3 regions of the Rubrobacter calidifluminis genome follow, and region 1 is predicted to be linked to each of the others. Evidence: riboswitches for the same ligand, from Rfam matches in the RefSeq annotation. Region 1 holds a riboswitch; each other region holds the start of a gene.
What was found. A riboswitch is a leader RNA that binds a small molecule or an ion and turns the genes downstream of it on or off. The one in region 1 is predicted to bind thiamine pyrophosphate.
Positions count from the first base shown of each region.

Region 2: linked by a shared signal. The riboswitch ahead of thiT (energy-coupled thiamine transporter ThiT) and the one ahead of cytX (putative hydroxymethylpyrimidine transporter CytX) in region 1 are both predicted to bind thiamine pyrophosphate.
Region 3: linked by a shared signal. The riboswitch ahead of thiE (thiamine phosphate synthase) and the one ahead of cytX (putative hydroxymethylpyrimidine transporter CytX) in region 1 are both predicted to bind thiamine pyrophosphate.

Region 1 is NZ_JAQKGV010000018.1:5,894-10,542, forward strand. It holds gene speB (agmatinase) at 1-472, shown strand, start outside; gene PJB24_RS13365 (AI-2E family transporter) at 494-1,564, opposite strand; gene PJB24_RS13370 (NAD(P)/FAD-dependent oxidoreductase) at 1,718-3,055, opposite strand; TPP riboswitch at 3,160-3,280, shown strand; gene cytX (putative hydroxymethylpyrimidine transporter CytX) at 3,330-4,616, shown strand.
Region 2 is NZ_JAQKGV010000006.1:133,664-138,312, forward strand. It holds gene PJB24_RS06930 (Crp/Fnr family transcriptional regulator) at 1-565, shown strand, start outside; gene PJB24_RS06935 (indolepyruvate ferredoxin oxidoreductase subunit alpha) at 709-960, shown strand; gene PJB24_RS06940 (NUDIX hydrolase) at 1,038-1,598, shown strand; TPP riboswitch at 1,613-1,691, shown strand; gene thiT (energy-coupled thiamine transporter ThiT) at 1,723-2,274, shown strand; gene thiD (bifunctional hydroxymethylpyrimidine kinase/phosphomethylpyrimidine kinase) at 2,284-3,075, shown strand; gene thiM (hydroxyethylthiazole kinase) at 3,072-3,869, shown strand; gene PJB24_RS06960 (YqjF family protein) at 3,866-4,606, shown strand; gene thiE (thiamine phosphate synthase) at 4,606-4,649, shown strand, end outside.
Region 3 is NZ_JAQKGV010000001.1:206,771-211,419, reverse strand. It holds gene PJB24_RS01055 (6-phosphofructokinase) at 1-907, shown strand, start outside; gene PJB24_RS01050 (glycosyltransferase family 2 protein) at 954-1,787, opposite strand; TPP riboswitch at 2,097-2,191, shown strand; gene thiE (thiamine phosphate synthase) at 2,336-2,938, shown strand; gene thiS (sulfur carrier protein ThiS) at 2,935-3,912, shown strand; gene thiO (glycine oxidase ThiO) at 3,914-4,649, shown strand, end outside.

The sequences.
Region 1 (4,649 bases):
GCACACCCACGGTACCCCCTTCAAGCGTGCCGTCGAGGAGGGGCTGCTGCGTCCGGAGAGGTCGGTTCAGGTCGGGATGCGCGGCTCGCTCTACGACGCCTCCGACTGGGAGGCATCCAGGGAACTCGGCTTCGAGCTCATCACGACCGATGAGGTGCGCGAGATCGGCATCCCCGGGACCATAGAGCGCATCCGGGAGCGGGTCGGGGATGCGAAGGTCTACGTCTCTTTTGATGTGGACTTCGCCGACCCCGCCTACGCCCCCGGGACCGGGACGCCCGAGGTCGGGGGATTCACCAGCCGCGAGGTACAGGAGCTCGTGCGGGGGCTCGCCGGGTTGGATCCCGCGGGCTTCGACGTCGTCGAGGTCTACCCCGCCTACGATCCGGCCCAGATCACGGCGCTCCTCGCCGCCAACGTCGCCCACGAGTTCCTTGCCCTCGCCGCGATCGCTAAAAAATCCTCGAGGTGAGCAGATCTCTGCCCCGAGGGCTCAGTCCGGGTTGCCCTTGCCCGCGTGTGCCGGCTCGGTCTCGGAGTCGCCGGGTTCCCCTTTACAGGGCGCCTTCCTCTCCGGCATGAGCTCGTCTGCGAGCGTCACGATGAACGCCGCAGCCGGTATCGCGAGCAGTACCCCGGCCAGCCCCAGAAGTTTGCCGAAGACCAGAAACGAGACGATGACCGCCACCGGGTGCAGCCGCACTTCCCTTCCGACGATGAGCGGCTGTACCACGTGGCTGTCGAACTGGTTCAGCGCGAAGAACAGCAGGACCACGAGGATCATCTTCAGGGGGGAGATGGTCAGCGCCAGCAGCGCCGGGAGCAGGCCTCCCAGGATGGGGCCGAAATACGGGATGATCTCGAGCAGACCCGCCAGGATGCCAAGGGTGAGCGAGAGCGGTATCCCGAGCGCCCACAGCCCCACCCCTGCCCCCGTGCCGATGATTACGATCGCGAGTATCAGGCCTATCAGCCAGCCGCGAAGTCTGCCTTCGAGGTTCGAGACTATCTCGTAGAACTCGTGCCGCCTGCCATCCGGAACGAAGCGGGCTATCCCCCGAATGAGCGAGGACGGGTCGTGCGCCATGTACAGTGAGAGGACCACGACCGCTATTGTGTCGATGAGCATGTGTGTCGCTGTGCCGAGCAGAGCCGGAACGGAGCCCAGAAGCCCCATCAGGTAGCTCTGCAGGTGACTGAGGTCGCTGGAGAGGTTGGGGAAGAAGTCCAGCCGCGCGTGGAGCTGGCGTGAGAGGCCGTCCAGGGAGCTTATGTAGGAGGGCATCATCCTGGCCAGCGTTACCACCTCTCGCGCGACGTGCGGGAGCATAACCAGCCAGATGAAGACCCCCGTCGCGGCGAGCAGCCCAAGCAGGATCAGGACCGCCTCCCACGAGCGGATGCCGAACCGGCCCAGGAGCAGTACGAGAGAGCGCAGTATGAGCGCGAGGATCGCGGAGATCGCGAGCAGTTCGAGCACCGGGATGAGCTCGTAGAGGACTACCAGCGCCCCCGCGACCAGCACCGGTACCGCCAGCGGGGCGCCGCGCCTGAGCCAGCTCACCCCGTTCTCCCTTTTTGGATTTCCGGTCTCGCTCTCCGGTGGAGCCTGGCCCATTCGCCTCCGTTTCCGTCCTCGTCCGGTACAGCCGCCGTTCTCATCTCTCCCGGCGAGGTTACTAATTGTATTCCTGCCCGGTGTTTCCCTGCGGGCTTTTCAGTCGACGAAGAGCTTCGAGATGTTCGGCCTGGTGAACAGGTCCACCGTCCAGTCGAAGAGCACCTGCGCCCGGTTGAGGTTGTAGCCGAGCTCGTAAAGGTAGACTCCCTTCCAGATGAGCGCCCCGAGCAGCCCGCTCACCCGGACCCCGAGTATGTCCGTGAGGGCGCTACTCTCCCCTAGGTCGACGAGCTGCCCGAGGTGCCGGTAGCGGAACGGGGTCAGCTCTCCTCCCTTGAGCTCCGCGGCGAGGTTCAGCGCGGCCGTTCTGCCTTCTTGTTCGGCGGACTGGGCGAGCGCCGGGACGGGTGGGCCGTCGTAGTCGATCGTTACGCAGTCGCCGACCGCGTAGACGCCGGGGCGGTTCTTTACCCTCAGGTACTCATCGACGATTATCCTCCCGCGCCCATCTTTTTCGATGTCCAGTCCCTCCACGAGCGGCGGCGGCTGTATACCGGCGGCCCAGACCGTGGTGCGCGTCGGGAGCGTCCTCCCGTCGGAGAGCCTAACGTACTCCGGGGATACTTCATCGACCTTGGTGTTGTTTATGACCTCGACCCTCTGGGCGGCGAGGCGGCGCGAGGCTGCGTTGGCGAGCGAAGGGTCTATGCCCTTGAGGATCCTCTCGCCCGCGTTGACGAGTACAAGGCGCACCCGGTCGAAGTCCACGCTCGGATAGTCGTCCTTTAAGACGTCGAAGATGAGGTCGTGGGCGTCGGATATGCCTTCGACGCCGGTCGGACCTCCGCCCACGAAGACGAAGGTGAGGTGCTCCTCGGGGACCTTACCGCGCAGCCGCTCGGCTTCCTCGAAGCGGTCTATGATCCTGCCGCGCACCTCGAGCGCTTCCCTCAGGCCCTTGAGGTCTATGGCATGCTCCTTGGCCCCCTTGGTCCCGAAGAACGCCGTCTGGCTCCCCGGCGCCAGGATGAGGTGGTCGTAGTCGCACTCTCCGAACTCCGTCCTGATCTTCTTGCGCTCGAAGTCCACCCCCACGACCTCGCCCTGGAAGAACTCGCCCCCACGGGGTATGACCAGCCGCCTTAACGGGTAGGCCATGTGCCGGACCTCGACGTTGCCGGAGATGGCCGAAGGGACCATCGGCCAGAAGGTCGTGTAGTTCACCCGGTCGAGCAACAGTACACCGATCTCGTCGCTTCCGGTGAAGCTGTCTACCAGCTGTCGGAAGGCGGAGATTCCGCCGAATCCCCCGCCTACGATGACTACCCTACGCCGTGCCTCCTGATAGGGAACGCCGAGTCTCTTCCGGCCGCGATCACGCGCGTACAGGGCCGTCCCTCCGACCAGCGCCGCCGCCAGGAGCTTGTTCCTCACCGCTCTCACCTCCGTCTTCGCTTGCAACCGCTCGTTTCCAGAGAAGAGTCTACCCGTATGGTGGTGGTGCTGCTTCTGGAAGGTGTCCGCGCCCTGCTGTACACTACCAGAACGAGGGGAGCTTCCGCCGGAGGAAGCTGAGAGGGCGCCGTTCTCTTACGGTGGCGCCGACCCTTTGAACCTGATTCGGGTAATGCCGACGGAGGGACGAAAAGATGAACGGTTTCTCGCCACGCTCTTGCATCTTCCTTGATCCTGACTTGGAGTTTCTGCCGTGAGCGCCTCGTTCGACCCCCGTCCCGTGCCGCCCGGTGAGCGTACGCTCGGAGCCTGGGACTACACGGTCCTGTGGGGCAGCTACGGGGCCGGGCTCCTCGTCATGGTCGCCGGCACCCTGCTCGTGCCGGCTTTAGGGTTCGGAGCCGCGCTCGCGGCCATCGTGGCCGGGACGGTCATCGGGAACCTTATCCTGCTGGTCCCCACCGTGATGGGGGCGGACCACGGTCTCCCGACGATGGCCTCCCTGCGCCCGACGCTCGGCTCCGCCGGCTCCTACCTGCCATCCGTGGTCAACGTCGTGCAGCTCGTCGGCTGGACGGCCTTCGAGCTGATCATAATGACCCGGGCGGCCGGTGCCATCACCCACCGTCTGCTCGGTACCTCGCTGCACTGGTTCTGGCTGGTGTTCTTCACGCTCGTCTGCGTGGCTTTCGCTCTTGGCGGGCCGCTGGTGGTGGTGAGGGTGTGGCTGGAGAAGGTGGGTATATGGCTGCTTCTGCTGACCACCGTATACCTGACCTACTACCTGCTCTCGCACTACGGCCTCTCACGCGCGCTCTCTCAGCCGGGGAAGGGAGGCCTCACCTTCCCGCAGGCGGTAGACCTCGTCGTGGCCATGCCGCTCTCGTGGCTCCCGCTCGCCGCCGACTACAGCCGCTTCGCCCGCAGTGCCCGTCGTGCCGCACTCGGCACCTACGCCGGGTTCTTCGTCACCAACGTCTGGTTCTACGCCCTCGGTGCGCTCGCCGTGCTCGCGCTCGGTACGAGCGGCATCGTGCAGGCGATACTCGCCCTCCCGATCGGGGTCGCAGCCCTGATCCTGGTGCTCGTGGACGAGACGGACAATGCCTTCGCCGACCTCTACTCCTGCGCGGTCTCGGCGGGCAACATCTTCTCCCGCGTACCGCAGCGGGCTTTCGTCGTCCTCTTCGGTGTCGTGTCCTTCGTCGCCGCGGCCGTGCTTCCCATGGGGCGCTACGAGTCTTTCCTGTTCATGCTCGGCGCGTTCTTCGCCCCGCTCTTCGGCGTCGTTGCGGTCGACTACTTCCTGCTGCGCCGCCGCGGAATCGACGCGGAGGCCGTCTACGAGAAGAGCGGATCAGCCTTCGACTGGATGGCCGTGTTCTCGTGGGCTGTGGGCGTAGCCGCCTATCAGTTCATCACCCGCCAGTTCCCCGGGCTGGGAGCTTCGATCCCCTCGTTCGTCCTCGCAGGGGTGCTCTACCTCGCTCTGTGTGCGGGTGTCAGGTTGCTGCACGGCGGCGGAGAGAGCCGGTCCTAGCCAGGATTTCGGATCCGGAAAAATTTTTGAGGA
Region 2 (4,649 bases), on a different contig from region 1:
CCGGGAGGGAGAGCCCTCTGGGGCGGTGTACTTCATGCGCGAAGGGCGGGTCAAGATCTATCGCTCCTCCGGCGGGCCCAAAAACCGCGACCAGATCCTCGGCGTCTTCGGCGACGGCGCGATCCTGGGGCTCGCCTCCGCGCTCGAGGGGCAGCCCCAGAGCCATGGGGCCACAGCCCTCACCGACTGCGTGCTCTACGGCGTCTTCCGGGAGGATCTCCTGGAGATAATGGAGCGCTTCCCCGCCGGGGCGGTGCGCCTCTCCCGCGTGCTCGCAGCCCGCAGCCGGGAGCTCGAAGACCTCGTCGGGGACCTCGTCTTCCACAGCGCCCCCCAGCGGGTCGCGCGCATGCTGCTCGACCTCGCCGCCGAGGAGGGGCGGGTGACCAGGAGGGGCGTCGTGTTCTCACCCTCCCTCTCCCGGCAGGAGATGGCCGAGGCGACCGGCATCTCCCGCGAGGCGCTCTCCAGGACCCTCTCCCGCCTCGCCTCCGAAGGCATCCTGGAGCTGGACAGCAAGTCCATAACCATCCTCAAACCCGCGGAGCTGCGCGCCCGGACCTGATTTGATCTGGGTCACATGAAGGTATGACCGGCATCATGACCTCCGATGATGGCGATCAACGCCGGGTTTCTGCTCCCTTCCGGGGTTGATATAAAGCCGAAGGCACAGAAGAAACGGGAGGCTCTCCAAGAGGAGGAAGTGGTTTGGCCTACGTGATCACGGAGCCGTGCATCGGCGAGAAGAACCAGAGCTGTGTCGAGGTCTGTCCGGTCGACTGCATCTACGACGGTGGGGATCAGTTCCTGATCAACCCGGAGGAGTGCATCGACTGCGGGGCGTGCGAGCCGGAGTGCCCGGTCGAGGCGATCTTCCCGGAGGACGAGGTCCCCGAGGACATGCAGAGCTACATAACCAAGGCTCAGGAGTACGACTTCTCCGGCCAGGAGCCCGGCTGAGCCGGCAGGCCGGAGAGTACGTCACCGCGAGACCCCGCCCGTTCCGGGCGGGGTCTTCGTCTATACTCTCCCTCCGTATGACCGATGGGAGCTGGAGCACGCTCGCGAGCCGCTACGTCTACCGCAACCGCTGGTGTGCCCTGCGGGTGGACGAGGTGAGGCTGCCCGACGGGGAGACGATAGACTACTGCGTGCTCGAGAGCGGCGGGTTCGCCTCGGTGGTGCCGCTCACGGACGACGGCGGCGTGGTGCTCGTGCGTCAGTGGCGGCAGCCGCTCGGGCGGTTCACGCTGGAGCTGCCGAGCGGAGCGGTGGACGCCGGGGAGGATCCTGAGGAGGCCGCCCGGCGGGAGCTTTTCGAGGAGACGGGATACCGGGCCGAGAGGCTGGAGCGCCTCGCCTCCGTGCACACGAGCACCGGGCGCACGGACGAGGTCTGCCACCTCTTCCGCTGCCGGGCGCTGCCGGACGAGAGGGGGCCGGCTCCCGAGCCTACGGAGTTTTTGCGCTCCGTAGTGGCGCCGCTCGACGAGGCGCTGGAGAAGATCGCCGCCGGTGAGATAACCGACGCCGCCACCGTCCTCGGGATCTCGTGGGTTGCCGGAGGTTGTGGGCCACGGAGTGGTGGGGTAGAGTAGCACGAGGAACGAGATCCGGGGAGCCGCGAGGCTGAGAGGGCGCGGACGCGCCGACCCGTCGAACCTGATCCGGGTAATGCCGGCGCAGGGAGAGAAGCCTGGCGCACCCCGTGAGAGGAGGGCCGTGAGCGGGTTCAGGGACACGAGGGTGCTCACCGAGGCGGCGCTGGCGGTGGCGCTCGCGTTCGTGCTGGGGCTGGTGAAACTCTTCAGGATGCCGGAGGGCGGTTCGATCTCTTTCGAGATGATCCCGCTGGTCCTGCTCGCGCTGCGTCAGGGCCCCGGCGTCGGGGCGGTTGCGGGCGCGGCGTACGGCATCCTCGACCTGATCCTGGACCCCTACGTCCTCAACCCGGTGCAGGTGCTCTTCGACTACCCGCTCCCCTTCGCCGCGATGGGGCTCGCCGGGCTCTTCCGGCCCACCCCGCGCGGGGCGGTGCCCGGCACGGTGGCGGCGGTGGCCGGGCGCTTCGTCTGCCACTTCATAAGCGGGGTCGCCTTCTTCGCCTCCTACGCCCCTAAGGGCTGGAACCCATACCTCTACTCCGCCGCGTACAACGCCGGGTATTTGGTGCCGAGTCTCCTGATCACGCTCGCCGTCGTGGTCGTGCTGCTGCGGGCGCTCGGGGCGGCGCGGCCCTCGCGGCGGCAGCTGGAGTTGTCGAGGCATGCTTAGGGAGGAGAGATGAAGACCGCGCTCAGCATAGCCGGGAGCGACTCCGGAGGCGGGGCGGGCATCCAGGCGGACATCAAGGCCTTCGCCCGCTGCGGGGTGCACGGAACCACCGCGATAGTCGCGATCACGGCTCAGAACACCGTCGGGGTGAGCAGCATATTCGCGCTGCCGACGCAGGTGGTGATCGAGCAGATCGAGGCGGTCGTCTCGGACATCGGGGCGGACGCCGTGAAGACCGGGATGCTCTTCAACGCCGAGATCGTCTCGGCCGTGGCGGGCGCGATCCGGCGGCTGGGGCTCAAGAACGTCGTCGTGGATCCGGTGATGGTCGCCGAGAGCGGGGCCACGCTGCTCGAACCGGAGGCCGTGGACGCCTACCGCGAGGAGCTCCTGCCCCTCGCCGACGTCATCACCCCGAACCTCGACGAGGCGTTCGTCCTCGCCGGACGGAAGAAAGACCCGGAGAAGGTCCACGGGTGCGCCCGCGACCTCGCGGAGCTGGGGCCGGGGGCGGTGATCATCACCGGCGGGCACCGCGCTTCCGGTGAGGACCTGCTCTACGACGGCGAGCATTTCGTGGAGATAGAAGGCCCGGTGCACGAGAGCGGGGCGACCCACGGCTCCGGCTGCACCCACTCCTCGGCTCTGGCCGCCTTCCTCGCGCACGGCTTCGGCCTCGAGGAGGCGGCCCGGAGGGCACGCGCCATCGCCTCCGAGGCCGTCGAGTATGGTCTCACGGGGATAGGCCGCGGGGCGGGACCGGTGAACGTGCTCGGGCCGCTCATGGAGGGAGAGGGATGAGAGCGGAGGAGGTCCTGCGCAGGATCGGGGACGAGAAGCCCCTCGTCCACCATCTGACCAACTACGTCACGGTCAACCTGGTCGCGAACGTGACCCTTTGCACCGGGGCGCTGCCGGTGATGGCGCACGCGGTGGAGGAGGTCGAGGAGATGGTCGCCTCCGCCAGCGCGCTCGTAATCAACATGGGCACGCTCGACCCGCAGTGGATAGAGGCGATGCTCCGGGCGGGGAAGGAGGCCAACCGGCGCGGGGTGCCGGTCGTCTTCGACCCGGTGGGCGCCGGGGCGACCTCATTCCGCTCCCGGATGGCGCACAGGCTCCTCTCGGAGGTGGAGATGGCCGCCGTCTGCGGCAACGCCGGGGAGATAGCGACCCTCGCCGGGCTCGAGGCCGAGGTTCGCGGGGTCGAGAGCCTCTCCGGGGACGCGAAGGAGGCCGTCCGCGGGGCCGCCCGCGCGCTCGGCACGACGGTGGCCGCGACCGGCCCCACCGACTACGTGAGCGACGGGGGACGGGTTTTCGCCGTCTCGAACGGGCACCCCTTGATGGGGCGGGTCGTGGGGAGCGGCTGCGCCTCGACCGCGGTCATCGGGTGCTTCGCCGCCGTGGGTGGGGGAGATGTGGAGACGGTCGCGGGGGCGCTGGCTTTCTTCGGGCTTGCGGGGGAGGCCGCCGCGCCGCTCGCCGACGGTCCCGGCACCTTCGAGCCGCGCCTGCTCGACGCGATAGCTTCGCTCGCGGGGAATCCGGAGGGTCTGGAGGGCAGGCTGCGCGTGGAGGAGGTTTCGTCTTGAGCGCCCGGGCGGTGGTGCGTGCCCCGGTGGTCCCGCGTGGTCCGTGGGCGCTCTCGATGCGCTGGCACGACCTGCTGTTCATGCACTGGCCGGTGCCGGAGGAGGTGCTGCGTCCCATGATCCCCGGCTCCCTCGCGGTGGATACCTTCGGGGGGAGTGCCTGGCTCGGGGTGGTTCCTTTCCGGATGAGCGGGGTGCGTCCGCGCCCGTTGCCGGCCGTGGAACATATCTCCGACTTCCCGGAGATCAATTTGCGCACCTACGTCGTCGGTGCGGACGGAGAAGCTGGGGTGTGGTTCTTCAGCCTGGACGCGGCGAGCCGGCTCGCCGTGCGCCTGGCGAGGACCTTCTACGGCCTGCCGTACTTCGACGCCCGCATGTCCTGCCACCCGGAGGGCGGGTGGGTCCGCTACGAGAGCGTCCGCACCCACCGGGGGGCAGCGCCTGCGCGCTTCGCCGGGCGCTACCGCCCGAGAGGGTCGGTCTTCGAGGCCACCCCCGGCTCGCTCGAGGACTTTCTCACCGGACGCTACCTGCTGTACTCCGCGGGGAGGGGCGGGAGGCTGGTGCGCGCCGCGATCCGTCACCGCCCCTGGCCGCTGCAGCCCGCCGAGGTCGACGTGGACCGGTTGGAGATGACCTCCCAGGTGGGGCTCGAGGAGCCTTCCGGGGAGCCTCTTTTGCACTTCGCCAGATACCTGGAGGTCGTCGCCTGGTTTCCGGAGGAGGTGGGGTGATGAAGGAGAGGCTCGGATCCGCGCGTCTTCTGCTCGTGACCGC
Region 3 (4,649 bases), on a different contig from region 1:
GCTGGCTCCCGAAGATGACTCGGTCGTGAAGCTCGGCGTGGAGGACGTGCGTTACATCCTCCAGGAGGGCGGCACGATCCTCCTCTCCTCGCGCACCAACCCCTACAAGAACGAGGGTGACGCGAAGAAGGTCGTCGATAACATGGAGCGCTTCGGGATAGACGCCCTGGTCGCCATCGGCGGCGACGACACTTTAGGCGTGGCGAGGAGGCTGCACGAGGACTTCGGGGTCAGGGTCGTTGGGTGCCCGAAGACCATAGACAACGACCTCTCGGCGACCGACACGACCTTCGGATACGACACCGCCGTCTCGATCGCCACCGAGGCCATAGACCGCATAAGGACCACCGCGAAGAGCCACGAGCGGATCATCGTCGTCGAGGTGATGGGCCGGCACGCCGGTTGGATCACCTACGGCGCAGGCCTCGCTTCCGGAGCGAACGTCACGCTCATCCCCGAGGTCGAGGTGGACATGGACGCGGTCGCGGACCTGTTCAGGAAGCGCGCCGAGCGCGGCGAGAAGTGGGGCATCGTCGCCGTCTCCGAGGGGGTGACACTCGGCGAGGAGTACATAACCCAGGACGTCGAGCGCGACGAGTTCGGACACGTCCGCCTCGGAGGCATCGCGGAGACCCTCGCCAAGGAGCTGAAACAGCGCACCGGGATAGACACCCGCCACGTCGTCCTGGGGCACCTGCAGCGCGGCGGCACCCCGACCGCCTACGACCGCATCCTCTCAACCCGCTACGGGCTGCGCGCCGCCGAGGCCGTGAAGAACGGTGAGTGGGGGAAGATGGTCGCCCTGCGCGGAAACGACGTGGTGACCGTCTCGCTCGAGGAGGCAACCTCCGAGACCAGGACCGTCCCCGAAGATCTGCAGCAGGTCCTGAGCACCTTCTTCGGCTAGAGAACGCTTCCGGAACGTAGGGGCCGGGCGCTTCGGCGCCCGGCCCCTACATCATGCCCCTCGCCCGCCCGCCGAAGACCCTCAGATGGTAGCGGGCCGCGCCGACCTTCGCGCCGGCCGCGGAGCGGAGCGCCTGCCCGAGCGGCGCACCGAGCAACCGCAGCTTCGCCCCGGCGGGGTACTTGTGCTTCTTCAAGACCCTCCCCATACCACACCCGTAGGTGTACGCGCGCCTCATCGCCCGCTCGTCGAAAGGCGGTACCGGTGGGTCGTGCATGACGATGATCTCAGGGTCGTAATACAATGATGCACCGCGATCCATGAGCTGCAAGAGGTAGTCCGTTCCCTCCCCGGAGCCCCACGGGGTCCCGGACCCGGTGCCCAGGCTCTCGTCGAACCAGAGGCGGCGGGTACTCTCCCGGCGCAGGAACATCGTCGACTCGATGCTGCGCCTCCAGACGTTGATGCGGTCGATCGGACCGGGTTCGGTATCGAAGTCGAGGATGCAGGAGGCACCCCCTCCGTCGACGAGCCTGGTGCACAGGGCGTCTACTTCCGGGTGCCGGGTGAAGAAGCGGTCCACCCTCTCCAAAAGATCGCGCGGGTACCAGCAGTCGTCGTCCGGGAACGCGACGATCTCACCCCGGCAGCGGGCGAGACCGGTATTCCTGGCCCTCGAGGCGCCGCGGCGCGGCGACCTCAGGTGGTGCAGGCGCAGGACATCCCGGTAGCGAGAGACCAGCGGATCCAGCCTCCCGTCCGGGTTCTGGTCTACGAGGATGACCTCGAAGTCGTCGAAGCTCTGTTCGAGCAAAGAGTCCAGCAGGCGTTCGAGTTCCTTCTCCCGGCCGAGGGTCGGCGTAACGAGAGAAAAGCGCACCACCACCTCCTTCCATCACGAGAGATCCACTCCGGGCGGCGCAGGAACCTGCGACGTCCCTGCGCCGGGAAGTCAGCGAGAGAGAAGCGCTCGCTCGCAGAAGACGGGTGGAGGGTGGTGCGGTGGCGCCCTCCCCTCGGGCTCGTCCACAGCCCCGTCCACGACCTTCGGGCCGCCCGGGGCGAAGACAGCTCCGGGCGCACCACGGCCGTCCGAAGTCGTGCAGGGGGAAGACGCTTCACGCATCGCATAAATTTTAAGTCATACATCAAACCCGGCCAAGAGATGCCCAGTCGTGCTAAACTGCCCCGTGAACGCTAGGGGTGCCTCGCGCAGGGGCTGAGAGCATACCCTTGGAACCTGATCCGGTCAGCACCGGCGGAGGGAAGCGTGGATAGGGGCAGCGGAACTGGCGCTGCCGCCGCGCCTCCCCGAAAAGCGGCTGGCGGTTTTCGTGCCGTCGCCGAGGGAGGCAGCAAGTTCTGGAGCACCTTTTCCAGATACACCTCATAACCGACCGCAGAAGATCGTCCCGGCCTTTGAAGGACGTGCTCGTCGCTGCCCTCGAAGGCGGCATCGACGCCGTCCAGCTGCGCGAGAAGGGAGGGCCGGCGCTCCACCTCTACGAAACGGCGCTGGACGTCTCTCCAGCGGTACACAATACAGACGCCCTCCTCCTCATAAACGACCGGGCCGACGTAGCGCTCGCGACGGGTGCCGATGGAGTCCACCTGGCTGCCAAGAGCCTCCCGCCAGAGGCGGCCAGAAGCGTCGTGGGAGGAAGACTCCTGCTCGGCGTCTCGGTGCACGGCGTAGAGGAGGCGAGAAGAGCAGAGGTCGCGGCAGACTACCTCACCTTCGGGCACGTCTACCCCACCTCCTCCAAGCCAGGGCTCCCTCCACGTGGCGTGCGGGAGCTCGCGCGGGTCGTGGAAGCCGTGGAGGTGCCGGTCCTCGCCATCGGAGGGATAGACGCATCCAACGCGCGGGAGGTCGCGGCGACGGGCGCCGCCGGGGTTGCGGTGATCTCCGCCATCCTCGCCGCAGAAGACCCCCGATCCGCCGCGGAGAAGATCAGGGAGGTGCTCGAAACCTCTCCCCACGCCCCCAGGTATCCCTTCCCGAAACCCGAGAAGAAAGGAGCCCGATGAGGATCACGGTGAACCAGAAGCCCTTCGAGATGGAGGAAGAAGAAGACCCGACCATCGAAGCCCTGCTCGCCCGCAAGGGCCTCACCGGTGAGTCCGTCGTCGTCGCGGTGGGCGGCGAGATCGTGCACCGCGAAGAATGGAAGAGCCGGCGTCTGCGGGATGGTGACGAGGTCGAGCTCGTTTACGCCGTCGCGGGAGGTAGCGACGAGCTCGTGATCGCCGGGGAGCGTCTCTCCTCGCGCCTCTTCCTCGGCACCGGCAAGTACCCGGACCCCGAGACGATGAAACAGGCGCTCGAGAGGTCCGGCACCGAGCTGGTCACCGTCGCCGTCCGCTACATAGACGCCGGGGAGCGTCCGATCCTGCATGACATCGACACCTCCCGTTACCGCCTGCTGCCGAACACCGCCGGGGCCACGACCGTCGCCGAGGCGGTCAAGCTCGCCCGCCTCGGCCGCGAGGCCACCGGCACCAACTGGCTCAAGCTGGAGGTCGTGGGCGAGCCCAGCACGCTCTGGCCCGACACCGCCGCGACCGTCGAGGCCACGAAGGTGCTCGTGGAAGAGGGCTTCGTCGTCCTCCCCTACACCAGCCCGGACCTCGTCGCCGCCCTCCGGCTCGAGGAGGCCGGGGCGGCAACCGTGATGCCCCTGGCCTCGCCCATCGGCAGCGGGCAGGGCATGCCCGATTGGGCCTCCATCCGCCGCATAGTCGAGCGGGTCTCGGTCCCGGTCGTAGTGGACGCCGGGATAGGCGTTCCCTCCGACGCCGCCCTCGCGATGGAGCTCGGCGCCGACGCCGTGCTGGTCAACACCGCCATCGCCCGGGCCGGAGATCCCCCGCTCATGGCCGAAGCGATGCGCCGCGGGGTGGAGGCCGGGCGTCTGGCGTACCTCGCGGGACGGATGGAGGCCAAACCTCTCGCCGCTCCCTCGAGCCCGACCCGGGGAGTGCCGGTCGGGAGCGGCTCCTGAGATGAACCCATCCGCCGACGTCGTCGTGGTCGGGGGCGGCGTGGTCGGGTGCTCCGTCGCCTACCACGCCGCCCGGCGCGGGGCAAGAGTCGTCCTGCTGGAGGCGGAGACGGTCGGGTCGGGGGCCTCCGGGGCGGCGGCCGGGATGCTCGCCGCCCAGGCCGAAGCCCGCGGTCCGGACCCCTTCCTCGACCTTCTCCTCGAGAGCCGGAAGATGCACCGCAAACTCGGAGCCGAGCTGTACGAGGTGACGGGTCTCGACGCGGAGTACATCTGGGAGGGGACGCTGCGGGTCGCCCTCTCCGAGGCGCACGCCGAAAGCCTCTCCGAGACGCTCCGCTGGCAGAGAGAGGCGGGGCTCTCCGCCCGGTGGCTGGACGGAGCAGAGGTACGCGAGCTCGAGCCCGCGCTCTCCGCCGGAATCTCCGGCGCCCTCTACCTCCCGGAGGACGGGCAGGTGAACTCCCCCAGGCTCGTGCGCGCTCTCGCGCTCGCGGCTGCCCGCAACAGAGCCGAGGTCGCCGAGGGAGAGCCCGCCTCGGGACTGATACGCCAGAGAAACAGGATCGCCGGCGTCCGAACGGTCCGGAGGGAGATCGCAGCGGGGAGCGTCGTCGTCTGCGGAGGGGTGGCGAGCGGCCCCCTGACCCGATCCCTCGGGGTGCGGCTCCCGGTGGCGCCGGTGAAAGGGCAGATCCTCTCCGTCGAGACCACCACTCCGCCCATCACCTCCAACG